2 regions of the Polaromonas sp. UC242_47 genome follow, and region 1 is predicted to be linked to the other one. Evidence: riboswitches for the same ligand, from Rfam matches in the RefSeq annotation. Region 1 holds a riboswitch; the other holds the start of a gene.
The links. A riboswitch is a leader RNA that binds a small molecule or an ion and turns the genes downstream of it on or off. The one in region 1 is predicted to bind glycine.
Positions count from the first base shown of each region.

Region 2: it holds a riboswitch for glycine, as region 1 does, so the genes downstream of both, ACHMXK_RS02175 (D-amino acid dehydrogenase) here and gcvT (glycine cleavage system aminomethyltransferase GcvT) in region 1, are expected to answer to the same signal.

Region 1 is NZ_JBIOAO010000001.1:1,701,990-1,709,634, reverse strand. Features, by position in the region: gene ACHMXK_RS08445 (TRAP transporter substrate-binding protein) at 1-281, shown strand, start outside; gene ACHMXK_RS08440 (TRAP transporter small permease) at 361-855, shown strand; gene ACHMXK_RS08435 (TRAP transporter large permease) at 920-2,197, shown strand; glycine riboswitch at 2,323-2,424, shown strand; glycine riboswitch at 2,445-2,546, shown strand; gene gcvT (glycine cleavage system aminomethyltransferase GcvT) at 2,562-3,722, shown strand; gene gcvH (glycine cleavage system protein GcvH) at 3,763-4,131, shown strand; gene gcvP (aminomethyl-transferring glycine dehydrogenase) at 4,265-7,162, shown strand; gene ACHMXK_RS08415 (sulfite exporter TauE/SafE family protein) at 7,181-7,645, shown strand, end outside.
Region 2 is NZ_JBIOAO010000001.1:433,501-441,145, forward strand. Features, by position in the region: gene ACHMXK_RS02150 (fumarylacetoacetate hydrolase family protein) at 1-36, shown strand, start outside; gene ACHMXK_RS02155 (VOC family protein) at 58-471, opposite strand; gene ACHMXK_RS02160 (enoyl-CoA hydratase/isomerase family protein) at 540-1,376, shown strand; gene ACHMXK_RS02165 (PhaM family polyhydroxyalkanoate granule multifunctional regulatory protein) at 1,627-2,454, shown strand; gene ACHMXK_RS02170 (FIST N-terminal domain-containing protein) at 2,473-3,753, shown strand; gene ACHMXK_RS02175 (D-amino acid dehydrogenase) at 3,714-5,069, opposite strand; glycine riboswitch at 5,281-5,370, opposite strand; gene ACHMXK_RS02180 (helix-turn-helix domain-containing protein) at 5,408-6,139, opposite strand; partial or broken gene ACHMXK_RS02185 (MFS transporter) at 6,671-7,645, shown strand, end outside.

The sequences.
Region 1 (7,645 bases):
ATTCGCCCTGCATTTTTGTGATGAACAAGGCCTCGTTTGACAAACTCAGCGCGGCCGACAAACAGGCTTTCCTGGAAGCCGCCAAAGAAGGCGCCAAGGTCAACCGCGCCCGCGTGGACGAGGACGATGCCAAAGGTGTGGCCGACCTGCGCGCCAAAGGCATGACCGTGATCGACACCCTGGACAAAGCCAAATTTGTCACCGCCCTGGCCCCGGTCAATGCCGATTTCGAAAAGCAGTTTGGCAAGGCCAACATCGACAAAATCCGCAGCGTCAAGTAAACGCTACGATTTTGATAGCTATCTGCGCCCGCAGTCATTGGACTGGCGGGCGTTTTTATTCTCAAGCTAGCGAGACATCATGAAGCAGGCTTTTTTAAGGTTCGAGCGCCGGAGCACCGGTCTGGCCATGGTCGGCGCGTGCGCCATGCTGGCGATCGCGTCGACGCTGGGCATGTTCCAGATCATCACGCGTTTTGTACTTGAGCAACCGGCCGAGTGGACCGAAATCCTGATCCGCCTGAGCCTGATCTGGATGGTGTTTCTCGGCATTCCCGCTGCCTTTAGGCAAGGCGCCATGGTCAGCGTGGATGTGTTGTACCGCTGGAGCCCGCCCAAAATCAAACGTGGGCTGGACTGGCTGGTCTGCCTGGCCGCGCTGACACTGATCGCCGTCATCATCTGGTGGGGCTGGGACTATTCCCTGCGCGGCCGTGTTCAGTCCATGGCCGGACTGGAATCCATCTCGATGTTCTGGGGTTATGTGGCCATGCCGGTGGGCGGCCTGTTCTGCGTCATCGGCATCATCGGCAACCTGATCGATCCCCAGCGCCAGGAACTGGAAACCGCCACATGAGCCACGCACCAACCAACGCAAATCGCCGCATGTCTGGCACCGTATTTTTCAAGGGAATCGCACAATGACCGCTGTCATGTTGACCACCATGATCGTGTGTTTCGCACTGACCATTTCCGTGGCCGTCTCCATCGGCCTGGCGGCCGTGTTTGGCATTCAGGCCAGCAACGCCAATATGCTGATCTCGGTGAAGGAAATGTTCTCCGCGATCAACAAGTTCCCGCTGGCCGCGATTCCGTTTTTTATCCTGGCCGGCAACCTGATGGAAACCGGTGGCATTTCGCGCCGGCTGGTGGAGTTTGCCAAAAGTATCGTCGGCGGCGTTCAGGGCGGCCTGCCCATGACCTGCGTGTTGACCTGCATGATTTTTGCGGCGGTTTCGGGCTCTTCGGTGGCCACCACCTTTGCCGTCGGCGCCATCCTGATCCCCGCGCTGATCAAACACGGCTACCCGACCAGTTACGCCGCAGCCTTGCAGGCGACCAGCGCCGAACTGGGTGTGATCATCCCGCCGTCCATCCCCATGATTCTGTACGGCGTCAGCGCGGAAGTCTCGATCGGCGAGTTGTTCATTGCCGGCGTCGGCCCGGGCATTTTTATCAGCATCGCCCTGATGGCCTTTGTCTACGTGTATTGCAAACTCAAGGGCTGGGGCAAAAACGACGGTGACGGCCGTCTGAGTTTTGGCAAGGCCACCTGGCAGGCAGGCTGGGCCTTGCTGATGCCAGTCATCATTCTGGGCGGCATTTATGGCGGCATCTTCACACCGACCGAGGCCGCGGCCGTGGCCGTGTTTTACGCACTGGTGGTCGGCGTGGTGATTTACCGCGAGATCAGCCTGCCGAACCTGGTGCAGGTCCTGCGCAAATCCGTGATCTCCAGCGCCGTGATCATGTTCATCATTGCCAATGCGGGGCTGTTTGCCTTCCTGATCACCCGCGCCGGTGTGCCCGATGCGATTGGCCGCTGGCTGCAAGAAGTGCTGCAGTCGCCCGCGCTGTTCCTGCTCGGGGTGAACGCCGCCTTGTTCATCATCGGCATGTTCATCGAAACCAGCGCCGCCATCATTGTGCTGGCGCCCATCCTGGCACCAGTGGCCATGCATTTCGGCATCGACCCGGTGCATTTCGGCATGGTCATGGTGGTCAACCTGGCACTGGGCATGATCACGCCGCCGTTCGGGGTGAACCTGTTTGCGGCCTGCACGGTAGCGCGGATTTCGCTGGATCGGATCGTCACTCACCTGATACCTTTTGTGCTTGTGATCCTCGGCTGCCTTATGGTGATTACCTACTTCCCGGCACTTTCCTTGACCCTGCGCGACCTCGTTTACGCCAAATAAACAGGGCCCCAGGTGCGCCCACCTCGTGGGGGTTCGCGGCCCGCCGAGGGAGCGCATTTTTCCTTGGGGCGCTCCCTCGAAAAATTGACTTCCATGCGCGGACGCCCCCCAGGGCTTGGGCTACACTTACCCGGTCAGGAGAGAGTTTTCACATGAAAACCGCCGAAGGCGCATGCACCCCCTTTCTGGTGTGCTGAACGCTCAGGCAAAAGGACTGGCAACCGTTGTTGGGCATGTGCTGCCGGCAACGTTCCCTACTGGAGAGAGGCTGCCTTCAAGGCAGCCCACCGAAGGAGCAAACCTGCATCGCCAGGTGAATCTCTCAGGTAAAGCGGACAGCAGGGGCAGCCCATGATTTTTTATCATGGATAACGCTTTGCCCCGGAGAACGCCTGTGTCCGCTACCGATTCCCCTCTGCTGAAAACACCGCTGCATGAGCTCCATGTAGAGCTTGGCGCACGCCTGGTGCCGTTTGCGGCTTACGCCATGCCGGTGCAATACCCGGCCGGCCTGATGGCCGAGCACCACCACACCCGCAAGGCCGCCAGCCTGTTTGATGTGTCGCACATGGGCCAGTTGCGCCTGGTCGGACCGGATGCGGCCGCCGCGCTGGAAACCTTGATGCCGGTCGATGTCATGGACCTGGCGGTCGGCAAGCAGCGTTACGGCCTGCTGCTCAATGACGAGGGCGGCATCATCGACGACCTGATGTTTTTCAACCGCGGAGATGATATTTTTGTCATCGTCAACGGCGCCTGCAAGGTCGGTGACATCGCGCATATCCAGGCCAAAATCGGCAGCCGCTGCGAGATCATCCCCCTGCCCGACCTGGCGCTGCTGGCACTGCAGGGCCCACAGGCCGTTACCGCACTGGCGCGCCTCGCCCCCGATGTTGAAAAACTCGTTTTCATGACCGGCGGTCATTTCAAGATCGCGGGTTGCGACTGTTTCCTCACACGCAGCGGCTACACAGGCGAAGACGGTTTTGAAATCTCGGTGCCGGCGGCACAGGCCGAGACACTGGCCAGAGCCCTGCTTGCCCAACCCGAAGTCAAACCCGCCGGTCTGGGCGCACGCAATTCATTGCGCCTGGAAGCCGGCTTGTGCCTGTACGGCAACGACCTGGACACCAGCACCACGCCGGTGGAAGCCGGCCTGAACTGGGCGATGCAGAAAGTGCGTCGCAGCGGCGGCGCACGCGCCGGTGGTTTTCCGGGTGCCGACAAAGTGCTGGCGCAACTGGCAGACCCCGCGGCCCTGACACGCAAACGCGTGGGCCTGATCGCGCTGGAACGTGTGCCGGTGCGCGAACACACCGAGTTGCAAAATACCGACGGCCAGCGTATCGGCGAAGTCAGCAGTGGCCTGCTGGGGCCGACAATCGCCCAGCCAATCGCCATGGCTTATGTGGCGCCCGCGTATGCCACGCTGGGCACCAAAGTCAACGCCATCGTGCGTGGCAAACCCGTCGCCATGGAAGTGACGGCCATGCCTTTTGTTCCCAACCGCTATTTCCGCGGCTGATATCAACCGACTCTAACGACCTCAATTAACGGAGAAAACCATGATCAAGTACACCGAAGACCACGAATGGCTCAGCGTGACCGGCGACATCGCCACCGTCGGCATCACCGTCCATGCGCAAGACGCATTGGGTGACGTGGTGTTTGTGGACCTGCCTGCCGTCGGCAGCACGTTTGCGCAAAAAGCCATTGCCGGCGTGGTGGAGTCGGTCAAGGCCGCCGCCGATGTTTATATGCCTGTCAGCGGCGACATCACCGAAGTCAATGAAGCCCTGCGCGACGACCCGTCGCTGGCCAACAGCGACCCGCTGGGCGCCGGCTGGTTCTTCAAGGTCAAGCTGTCGGATGCCAAGCAGCTGGACGCGCTGCTGGACGAAGCGGCTTACGCCGCGTTTGCCAAAGACGCATAAATAGCTGCCCCCACGCTTGTCGCTTCGCGGGCCTTCGGCGTTGCGCTGCCCCTTTCACCCGGAGAAGGGGCCAATTTTTTTAGGGCGGCCCGCCGAAAAATTGCCTCGTCCCCATTCAATGGAAAGAATCCCCATGTTGATGTCAACCGCCAAGCCGCTGGGCGAGCTTGAAAATCCTGCTGAATTTATCGCCCGCCACATCGGCATTGATGCGGCGGACGAGGTCCACATGCTCAAGGTGGTGGGCTCCGCCTCGCGCCGCGAGTTGATCGACGGGATTGTTCCGCGCTCCATCGCGCGCCAAAGTGCCATGGCGATTCCGGCGCCGGTGACCGAGGCAGCAGCGCTCAAGCAGCTCAAGGCGATTGCGGCCAAAAACCAGGTCTTCAAAAACTTCATTGGCCAGGGCTATTACGGCACCTACACACCGGGCGTGATTTTGCGCAACGTGCTGGAAAACCCCGCCTGGTACACCGCCTACACGCCTTACCAGGCCGAAATTTCGCAGGGCCGCATGGAGGCGCTGGTCAACTTCCAGACCATGGTCTGTGACCTGACCGGCATGCCGATTGCCAACGCGTCCATGCTCGACGAAGCCACCGCCGCCGCCGAAGCCATGACCCTGGCCCAACGCAGCGTCAAAAGCAAAAGCAATGTGTTCCTGGTGGCCGGCGACTGCCACCCGCAAACGATTGAAGTGATCCAGACCCGCGCCAAACCGCTGGGCATCGAGGTCAAGGTCAGCACCGCTTCCAGCACCCTGCCCATGATGATGGCCGAGGGCAATTATTTCGGCGTGCTGGCGCAGTACCCCGCCACCACCGGCAGCATCCATGACTTGCGGCCGCTGGCCGGCCACGCCCATGCCGATGGCGCCGCCCTGTGTGTCGCCGCCGACCTGCTGGCGCTGACCCTGCTCACGCCGCCTGGTGAGTGGGACGCCGACATCGTGTTAGGCACCACCCAGCGTTTTGGCATGCCCATGGGCAACGGCGGCCCCCATGCGGCTTACCTGGCCTGCCGCGACGAGTTCAAACGCTCACTGCCCGGCCGCCTGGTCGGCGTCAGTGTCGACAGCCACGGCAACCCAACCTACCGCCTGGCACTGCAAACCCGCGAGCAACACATTCGCCGCGAAAAAGCCACCTCCAACATCTGCACCGCCCAGGTGCTGCCCGCGGTGATGGCCAGCATGTATGCGGTGTATCACGGCCCGCAAGGCCTGAAACGCATCGCCGAACGTGTGGCGGCCTACACCGCGATTTTTGTGCAAGGCCTGAAGGAGCTGGGTTACGAGATCACCAATACCGGCGCCTTTGATTCGGTCACCATCAAGACCGGAGACGCTACTAATTTAATAGCTGATCGCGCCCGCCAGTCGGGGGCTAACCTGCGATTTCGCTTAAACAATCACCTGGGTGTGTCGCTGGACGAAACCACCAGTCGCAAAGACATCGAGCTGCTCTGGTCCTTTTTTGCCCAGCCCGGCCAGACCCTGCCGGTGGTGAGCAGCTTCGAAAAAGGCATCACCTCCCTGATCCCCGAAGCACTGCGCCGCAGCAGCACCTTTCTCACCCATCCGGTGTTCAACACGCACCACTCCGAAACCGGCATGTTGCGTTACATCCGCATGCTCAGCGACAAGGACCTGGCGCTGGACCGCAGCATGATCCCGTTGGGCTCTTGCACCATGAAGCTCAACGCCACCAGCGAGATGATTCCCATCACCTGGCCCGAGTTTGCCAACATCCATCCCTTTGCACCCGCCGAGCAGTTGCAGGGTTATGCCGAACTCGACAAACAACTGCGTGACTGGTTGTGCCAGGCCACGGGCTACGCCGGCATCAGCCTGCAGCCCAACGCCGGCTCGCAGGGTGAATACGCCGGCCTGCTGGTCATCAAGGCCTTCCATGAAGCACAGGGCCAGGGCCACCGCAACATCTGCCTGATCCCTTCGTCGGCTCACGGCACCAACCCGGCCAGCGCCCACATGGCCGGCATGACGGTGGTGGTCACGGCCTGCGATGCGCAAGGCAATGTGGACATGGCCGACCTGCAAGCCAAGTGTGAGCAACACAGCGCCAATCTGGCTTGCGTGATGATCACCTACCCCAGCACGCACGGCGTGTTTGAAACCCAGGTCAAAGAGTTGTGCCAGCTGGTGCATTCGCACGGCGGACGCGTTTACGTCGATGGCGCCAACATGAATGCCCTGGTCGGCGTGGCCGCACCCGGCGAGTTCGGCGGCGACGTGAGCCACCTTAATTTGCACAAGACTTTTTGTATCCCGCACGGCGGCGGCGGCCCCGGTGTCGGTCCCGTGTGTGTGGTGGCCGACCTCGTGCCTTATCTGCCCGGCCATGCCACGGCAGGTTTGCCGGTCAACGGTGTCGGGGCCATCTCCGCCGCACCGCTGGGCAATGCCGCGGTCTTGCCCATCAGCTGGATGTATTGCCGCATGATGGGCCCCGAAGGCCTGCAGCAGGCGACCGAAGTGGCCATCCTGAGCGCCAACTACATCAGCGCGCGCCTGAAAGACCATTACCCGACCTTGTACGCCAGCGCCAACGGCCATGTTGCGCACGAATGTATCCTGGACCTGCGCCCCCTCAAGGAAACCAGCGGCGTCACCGCCGAAGACGTGGCCAAACGCCTGATCGACTACGGTTTTCATGCCCCGACCTTGAGCTTCCCGGTCGCCGGCACCCTGATGGTGGAGCCCACCGAAAGCGAAACGCTGGACGAGCTGGAGCGTTTCATCACCGCGATGATCGCCATTCGCGAGGAAATCCGCCGCATCGAAAAAGGCGAGTGGCCACAGGACGACAACCCGCTGAAAGCCGCACCCCACACGGCCTTGAGCCTGCTCAAGGGCGAGTGGAAACATGCTTACAGCCGCGATGTGGGCGCGGCCATCCTCAGCACCACCCAGCATGCCAAATACTGGCCGCCTGTGGGCCGCGTGGACAACGTCTACGGCGACCGCAACCTGTTCTGCAGCTGCGTGCCCATCAGCGACTACGCGTCCTGAGCCGGCCCCGGCTGACGCATGGACTCGCAAACGCTGATCATCATCGCGGGCGCCATGGCCGCGGGGTTTGTGCAAGGCCTGTCGGGTTTTGCCTTCGGGCTGGTGTCCATGTCCTTCTGGGCCTGGACCCTGGACCCGCGCCTGGCCGCCGCCCTGGCGGTGTTTGGCTCGCTGACCGGGCAAATCATCGCCGCCGTCACCGTGCGGCGCGGTTTTGATCTGAAACGGCTCGCGCCTTTTGTACTCGGTGGCCTGCTCGGCTTGCCGCTGGGCCTGCTTTTGCTGCCGCGGCTGGACGTGCAAGTGTTCAAGGCCTTGCTGGGCGCGCTGCTGCTGGTCTGGTGTCCGGCCATGCTGCTGAGCGCGCAATTGCCGCGTATCACGCGTGGCGGGCGTGTGGCTGACGGACTGGTAGGCGCTGGCGGCGGCCTGATGGGTGCGCTGGGTGGTTTTACCGGCGTCTTGCCCACTTTGTGGTGCACA
Region 2 (7,645 bases), 1.3 Mb from region 1:
GAGCAAAAGATCGTGGAATTCGTCGCGGCCGAATAAAACAGGCCAGCGGCCGGGGCTTCAGGCGGCGTAGACCGCCGCTAGATCCCGAAAGCCCTTGATCTCCAGCGGGTTGCCAAAGGGGTCGCAGAAAAACATGGTCCACTGCTCGCCCGGCTGGCCTTCGAACCGCACTTGCGGTGCGAACAGGAAGTCGGTCTTGGCGGCCTGCAGGCGCTCGGCCATGGCCTGCCAGTCGGGGAGCGCCAGCACCAGCCCGAAATGTGGCATGGGCACCAGGATGTCGCCGACATGGCCGGTGCGCTCGGTCTTGAAGGGCTGGCCCAGGTGCAGGGACAGCTGGTGACCCATGAAGTCGAAATCGACCCAGGTGTCCGTGCTGCGCCCCTCGGTGCAGCCCAGCACATCGCCGTAAAAACGGCGGGCTTGGTCCAGGTCGGTGACATTGAAGGCAAAGTGAAACAGGCTTTTCATGCCCGCAAGCTTATCAAAGCTGGGCCCGGCAGGGCGATCCCTGATTCCCGCGCGCGCCTGAGCGGGGCATGATGGTTCGTATGAACCCCGACTACAGCACTTACGCCACCCTCGCCATCACCCGCCGCGGCCCCTTGTTGAACGGCCTGGGCTGCGTGCTCGACATCCAGATGAAAGCCGCCAACGGCAAGTTGCCGACCGCCGGCCATGACGGGCACCGCGAGCTGGCGCAGATCTGGCGCGACGTGGGCGGCGACGATTCGGTGCGTTGCGCCGTCTTGCGCGGCGAAGGCCTGGGTTTTTCCGGTGGCGGCGACCTGGCGCTGGTGCAGGACATGGCCGACGACTTTGCCACCCGCACCCGGGTCTGGAAGGAGGCGCGCGACCTGGTCTACAACGTGATCAATTGCGACAAGCCGATTGTCAGCGCGTTGCACGGCCCGGCGGTCGGTGCCGGGCTGGTGGCCGGTTTGCTGGCGGATATTTCCATCGCCGCCAAAAGCGCCAAGATTGTCGACGGTCACACGCGCCTGGGCGTGGCCGCCGGTGACCACGCGGCCATTGTCTGGCCTCTGCTGTGTGGCATGGCCAAGGCCAAGTATTACCTGATGCTGTGTGAGCCGATCAGCGGCGAAGAGGCCGAACGTATCGGCCTGGTCTCGCTGGCGGTCAATGACGACGAACTCTTGCCCAAGGCTTATGAAGTCGCGGACCGCCTGGCGAATGGCTCCCAAAGCGCCATCAGCTGGACCAAATACGCGCTGAACAACTGGCTGCGCCAGGCCGGGCCGGCGTTTGACGCGTCGCTGGCGCTGGAGTTCATGGGTTTTGCCGGATCGGATGTGCGCGAAGGTGTGGCCAGCCTGCGTGAGCGGCGCCCGCCCAGTTATGGCCCGAAGACCTGATCGGTCGCTACTAAATAAGTAGCTGCTTGTGTCCGTCACATCAGGGCTGCAGGCATTATTTCCTTGAAAATCGACGTGGCGGGTTCAAAAACGCTATGGACGACGGCCTGCCTGCACGCCCGGTGTTGCCTTTGCATAAACGGGTTGACGTGTTGCCGCTACCCTGCACAATGAGGCCAAGCGTGCGACGCGCCTGGGTTCAGCGCTCGTTCACTGTTGAGGCCGGCTTTTATACCTACCAGGAGACACCATGAGCGACGCAGACAACCCTTCTTTTGCCGGGTTTGGCAAGCTGGTCCCCGGGTTTGATTTTTTGCAAAACCTGGCCAAACAGGCGGCCGGTAGCGCCGCGCAAAACATCCCGCAGTTGCCCAATCTGGGCAACTGGGTCGCGCCCACGCTGAATGTCGAAGAACTGGACAAACGTATCGAGGAACTCAAGGCTGTGCAGTTCTGGCTGGACCAGAACGCCATGGCGCTGAAAGCCACCATCCAGGCGCTGGAGGTGCAGAAGATGACCCTGGCCACGCTCAAGGGCATGAACTTCAACATGGGCGATGTCGCCAATGCCTTTAAGCTCAAGGTCGCCGACACGGTGGCCGGCAGCGTGCAAAAAGTCGCCGACAAAGCCAAGGCCTTCTCGGGCCTGGAGACCCCGCCCCCTGCCGAGCCCAAGGCCAAACCCAAAGCCGGCAAAGCCGCCGCGGCGGCCCCCGGCGTGGTGGACCCGATGCAGTGGTGGGGCGCACTGACGCAACAGTTCCAGAACATCGCCACCACGGCCATGCAGGACGCCGCCAAAAAAACCGCCATGAGCGCCACCAAAAACATGGCCACCGGCCTGGCGAAAGACGCGGTGAAAGGTGCGACCGGCATGGCCAAGGACATGGCCAGAGGCATGGCCGATTCGGCGGGCAAAACCATGGCCCAGGGCGCCCGTTCGGCCATGAACACCGCGCTGCGCGGCGCGCAGGCCTGGCCCGCGCCGGGCGCGTCCACCACGACCCGGGCCAAAGCCAAACCCAAAACCGCGGCGCGTAAAACCGCACGCAAGACGGCGCCTAAACCGGCGCGATGATTTTCCTCTCGGGACCCCATGAAACTTTTTCCCTACGGCCACGCCACCCACCCGCAATGGCGGATGGCGGCTGGCCTTGTGCTGGCGCAGTTGCGCGCCCACATGGCCTTGCCGGCGTATGCGAGTGCGCCGACTTTGGGTTTGCTTTACATCACCGACCACTACGCCGCGCAGGCGCAGGAGATCCTGGATTTTCTGGGCGGCGAGTTGCCCGAGATCACCGACTGGGCCGGCACGGTGGGCATAGGCATCGCCTCCAACAACGTTGAATATTTCGACGAGCCGGCGCTGGCGGTGATGTTGTGTGGTTTGCCCAGCGACCAGTATCGCGTCTTCTCCGGTGTCTCGCCCCTGCCGCCGGCCAGCGCCACCCATTTCAAGGCGCATACCGCCCTGGTCCATGCCGATGCCAGCACACCTGATGTGGCCGAGCTGATCGACGAGATGGCCCAGCGCACCGGCAGTGGTTATGTGTTTGGCGGGCTCGCGTCCAGCCGCAGCAACGCGGTGCAGTTCGCACTCAGCGGCAACGGCAATGTCAAGGGGCAGGGCGCCGCCGGCGGGGTCTTCAGCGGCGGCCTGAGCGGCGTGGCCTTTGCCCAGGGCGCGGCCTTGATGTCGCGTGTGACCCAGGGCTGCCAGCCGATTTCCGGTGAACATGACATCACCGCCTGCGACGCCAATGTGGTCACCGCGCTGGACGGCGAAAGCGCGTTGGACGTGATGCTGGCCGACCTCGGCGTGTCGCTGGACAAGCCGCGTGATGCGCTGGAAAAAGTACGCACCACGCTGGTTGGCCTGCGCAGCGCCGATGACGCGCAGCAGGATGGCCGTATGCAGCGGCCCGGCCAGTTTGGCGCCGACGTGGTGGTGCGCCACATCATCGGCCTGGACCCGGCGCGCAGCGGCATTGCGATTGCCGACGTGCCCATGCTGGGCATGAAGCTGGCTTTTTGCGAACGCAACGTCGCGGCGGCGCGCGCCGACCTGGTGCGTGTCTGCGCCGAAATCCGCGAAGAACTGGAGCCCGAAGAAGTCAGCCTCGATGTCGCCAACGCCCTCAGCGGTTTACACGCCGACGCCGCGCCGCACCCGGCCCGGCGTATCGCCGGCGCGATTTACGTCAGTTGTTCGGGGCGCGGCGGACCACACTTCGGTGCGCCCAGTGCCGAACTGCAGATCGTGCGGCGCGCCTTGGGCGACGTGCCGCTGGTCGGTTTTTTCGCTGGCGGCGAGATCGCCCGCCACCAGCTCTACGGTTACACCGGCGTCTTGACGGTGTTCACCACCGGCGCCTGAACCCGGCCAGCCGCGACTGGCGAGCGTTGGGGCACAGCGCCCTGGAACGCAAAATCAAGCTCGGGCCTGCGGCCGCTCACGATGTCGGCCAGCGCCTTGCCCGAACCGCAGGCATGGGTCCAGCCCAGCGTGCCGTGGCCGGTATTCAGGAACAGATTGCTGATGCGGCTCTGGCCAATCAGCGGCACATTGCTGGGTGTGGCCGGACGCAGGCCGCTCCAGAATTGCGCGCGCTTCACGTCGGTCGCACCGGGGAACAGCTGCTGCACGCGCCGCACAATCGCCTGGCAGCGGGCCGCATTGAGCTGGCGGTCGTAGCCGTTGAACTCGGCGGTGCCGGCGATACGCAGCCGGTCTTCGGCCTCACCGTCGCTGCCTGGCGTGGTGTAGCGGCTGAACACCAGCTTGAACTCGTCGTCGGTCAAGGACACCTGGTAAGCGCGTGTGGGGTCTATCACCGGCAAGGTGACCGAATAACCCTTGGCGGGATAAATCGGCAACTTCAGGCCTATCGGCTCGGCCAGCGCCGCGCTGAAACTGCCGGCCGCCAGCACGTAGCTGTCGGCGGTCAGCTGCAGGTAGCGGCCTTGTGGATCGGTGGCCTCCACCGCGGTGATCTGATTGCCGTCCTTGAGCAGGCGTGTGATGTGGTGGCCCATCAAAAAGCGCACGCCGCGCGCTTCGCAGAGTTGGGCCAGGGCCAGCGTGAATTTGCGGGCGTCGCCCGACTCATCCTCGGCGGTGTAGGTGGCGCCTGCGAGTTGGCTGCGCAGGGTGGCCAGCGCCGGTTCTATGGCCACCGCCTCATCGGCCGAGATCACCCGGCGTTCGCAGCCCAGCTCGCGCATCTGGCGCGAAGGCTCCAGCGCGCCTTCGAACTCCTGCTGCGAGGTGTAGAAATGCAGAATGCCTTGCGTGCGCTGGTCGTAGTTGATGCCGGTGTCGCGCCGCAGCTGTTGCAACATGTCCCGGCTGTAACTGCCGAGCTGGACGATCTGGCGGATGTTGTGGCGGGTGCGGGCCGGTGTGCATTCGCGCAGGAACTGCAAACCCCAGGCCCACTGGCGCGTATCGGCCCGCAAGCGGAACAGCAGCGGTGCATCTTCCTTGCCCAGCCATTTGAGCACCTTGAACGGGGCGCTGGGGTTGGCCCAGGGTTCGGCATGGCTGACCGAAATTTGCCCGCCGTTGGCGTGGCTGGTTTCTGCCGCCGGCGAGGTTTGGCGGTCGATGACGGTGACCTCATGGCCGAGTTGTGAAAGATACCAGGCCGAGCTGACGCCGAGCAGGCCGCTGCCGAGAACAATAACGCGCATTTTGATAACCTTTTAGACAGTGGGTCCAAGCAGAACGGGCGCAGCTAGCTATCAAATGGATAGCGTGTTGACGCCGGAAACGGGTGTCGTTCTGTTGGTTGCCGCTCCCCCTGTCCTTGGTACCTGAGAGATTCACGCCGCAGCGGGCGCTGCGGGTTTGCTCCTTCGGTGCGATGCATCAAGGTGATGCAAAGGCTCTCCAGACGGCTATTTTCAGCATGCAGTACGGGACCTGAGCGTGTATGGGAGTTTGCGCCTTCGGTGGGACGCCTGGGGGCGTCCACTCTCCTGCATGAGAGCCCGATTCTCCCCGAAGCCGGGCCGGCTTGTCAAAGTGTTTAACGTCGCAAGGCCGCAAACGCTTCAAACTCCCAGCTGCGCATGGCCAGCAGCAAGGTGTAACCCTCGCGGTCCTTGTCGGCCAGTTTCTGGTCGGCCTGGTGCTGCTGCGCAAAGTCCTGCGCCACGCGTTGCATACGTTCCATGAAGGAGGGCGCCAGGCTGCGGCTGATGGCGCCATGCACCAGCAGCAGGCCTTCACCGCTGCCGTCAAAGCCGCCGGAAAAATAATCCAGCAAGGCGTTGTCGCGAAAATAATCCATCACCGGGCCATGCGGCCGCCAGCGAAAAGTCTTGGCGAGTTTGAGCCGGTAACGGTTCAGGGCCTTGAGTTCGATGATGCCGATGCGGTCCAGCTGCGCCAGGTAAGTGATGCACTCGGCCTCGGTCACGCGGTAGCTGCCGGTGATCTGTTCCAAGGTCCACTGCGACAAGACACAAATGGCGGTCAGCAGCAGTTTCTTGTCGGCCACCACGGCTTTTTCCTGCGCTTCGGTGAGTTCCGCCAGCAAAGGCTGGGTGTCGGCGACCCGCCGCGCGAGATCGGCAAAGTCCAGTTTCAGGGCGCGGCAAATCGCATCCACCCGCGACAGCGGCATGTCACCCCGCGACAACATCCGTTTGACGCTTGACTCGGCCATGCCGAGTGCGCGCGCCAGGTCTGCATACGTCATCTGGGCGGATTTGAGCTCCTTTTTCAGGGCAGTCACCAGGTCAGCGCTTGTGCTCATCAGAACTCCTTGGTATCAATGGTCGATACTTTAAGTCTTCTGGTGTGATCTTGTATCGATAAGGAGGGGCAGAGGGCGTTGGTGAGAACAGACTGCGCCCACCTCTTGAAAGGGCTGCGCATGGCATTGATTTTCGAAATACCAAAGATCCAGGGCCGCGGAAAAATCAGGGCAGAATCCGGGGCACTGAGCTGCCAACGGGGCAGGCCCTCCAGGCAGCCTTGGAGCCTGTTTACGTTCTCCATGGGGTCGCGTTGGGGCGCAATCGGGATGAGTTGTTCGCCAAGATCTCGCCGCATGGGCTGATGTCCATGCAAGGGATTTGGTGGGCAAATCGCCCGATTTCGCCCCAACCCGGAGGGCAGGTGGCTTTTCGGGCGGTCTGCTGCGTTGCGGCGCTTGCCAATAGCTCGCTATTGGCGGCGCACCGCGCCTTGCAGCCCATCCCGAAAAGTCATCTGCGCGGCCCCATGGAGAGCGTAAACAGGCTCAAAGAGCGTGTCGCACAAGCATTGAAAAGAGGAGTTCGTCATGAGTGTTGATTCCGCCGCACCGGTGCCCTCGTCCGCGCACGAACACCCGAACCAGTTCGCACTGCTCAAGCAGCGCCGTTTTGCGCCTTTTTTCTGGACGCAGTTTTCCGGGGCCGCCAACGACAACCTGTTCAAGTTCGCGTTCACCGTGATGGTGACTTACCAGTTGCAAGTGAGCTGGCTGCCGCCCGCGATGGCGGGGCTGGTGATTGGGGCGCTGTTCATCCTGCCCTTTTTGCTGTTTTCGGCCACCAGCGGGCAACTGGCCGACAAGTACGAAAAACGCACCCTGATTGTTTTTGTGAAGCGCCTGGAGATGTTGATCATGGCGCTGGCGGCCTGGGGTTTTTTCAGCGCCGACGTGTCTATCCTGCTGGGCTGCACCTTCCTCATGGGCCTGCATTCCACCTTGTTCGGGCCGGTCAAGTTCGCCTATTTGCCGCAACACCTGGGCGAGCGTGAACTGATGGGTGGCAACGGCATGGTGGAGATGGGTACCTTTGTCGCCATTTTGCTGGGCAATGTCGCCGGCGGTCTGATCATTGCCGTGCCCGAGATCGGAGCCCACCATGTGGGTTTCAGCTGTGTCGGCCTGGCCCTGCTGGGGCGTGCGGTTGCGCACTATATTCCGGTGTCGCCGGCGACCGATCCTGGGCTCAAGATCAACTGGAATCCGTTCACCGAGACGGTGCGCAATCTCCGGCTCGCCCACGAAAACATCGTGGTTTTCCGCTCCCTGCTGGGCATCAGCTGGATGTGGTTTTTCGGCGCGGTGTTCCTGAGCCAGTTCCCGAGTTTTGCCAAGGAAGTGTTGCATGGCAACGAGCAGGTCGCGTCTTTGCTGCTGGTGGTGTTTTCCATCGGTATCGGCACCGGCTCGCTGCTGTGTGAAATGCTGAGTCGCCGCCATGTGGAGATCGGTCTGGTGCCGTTGGGCGCCATCGGCATGAGTGTGTTTGCAGTGGACCTGTAT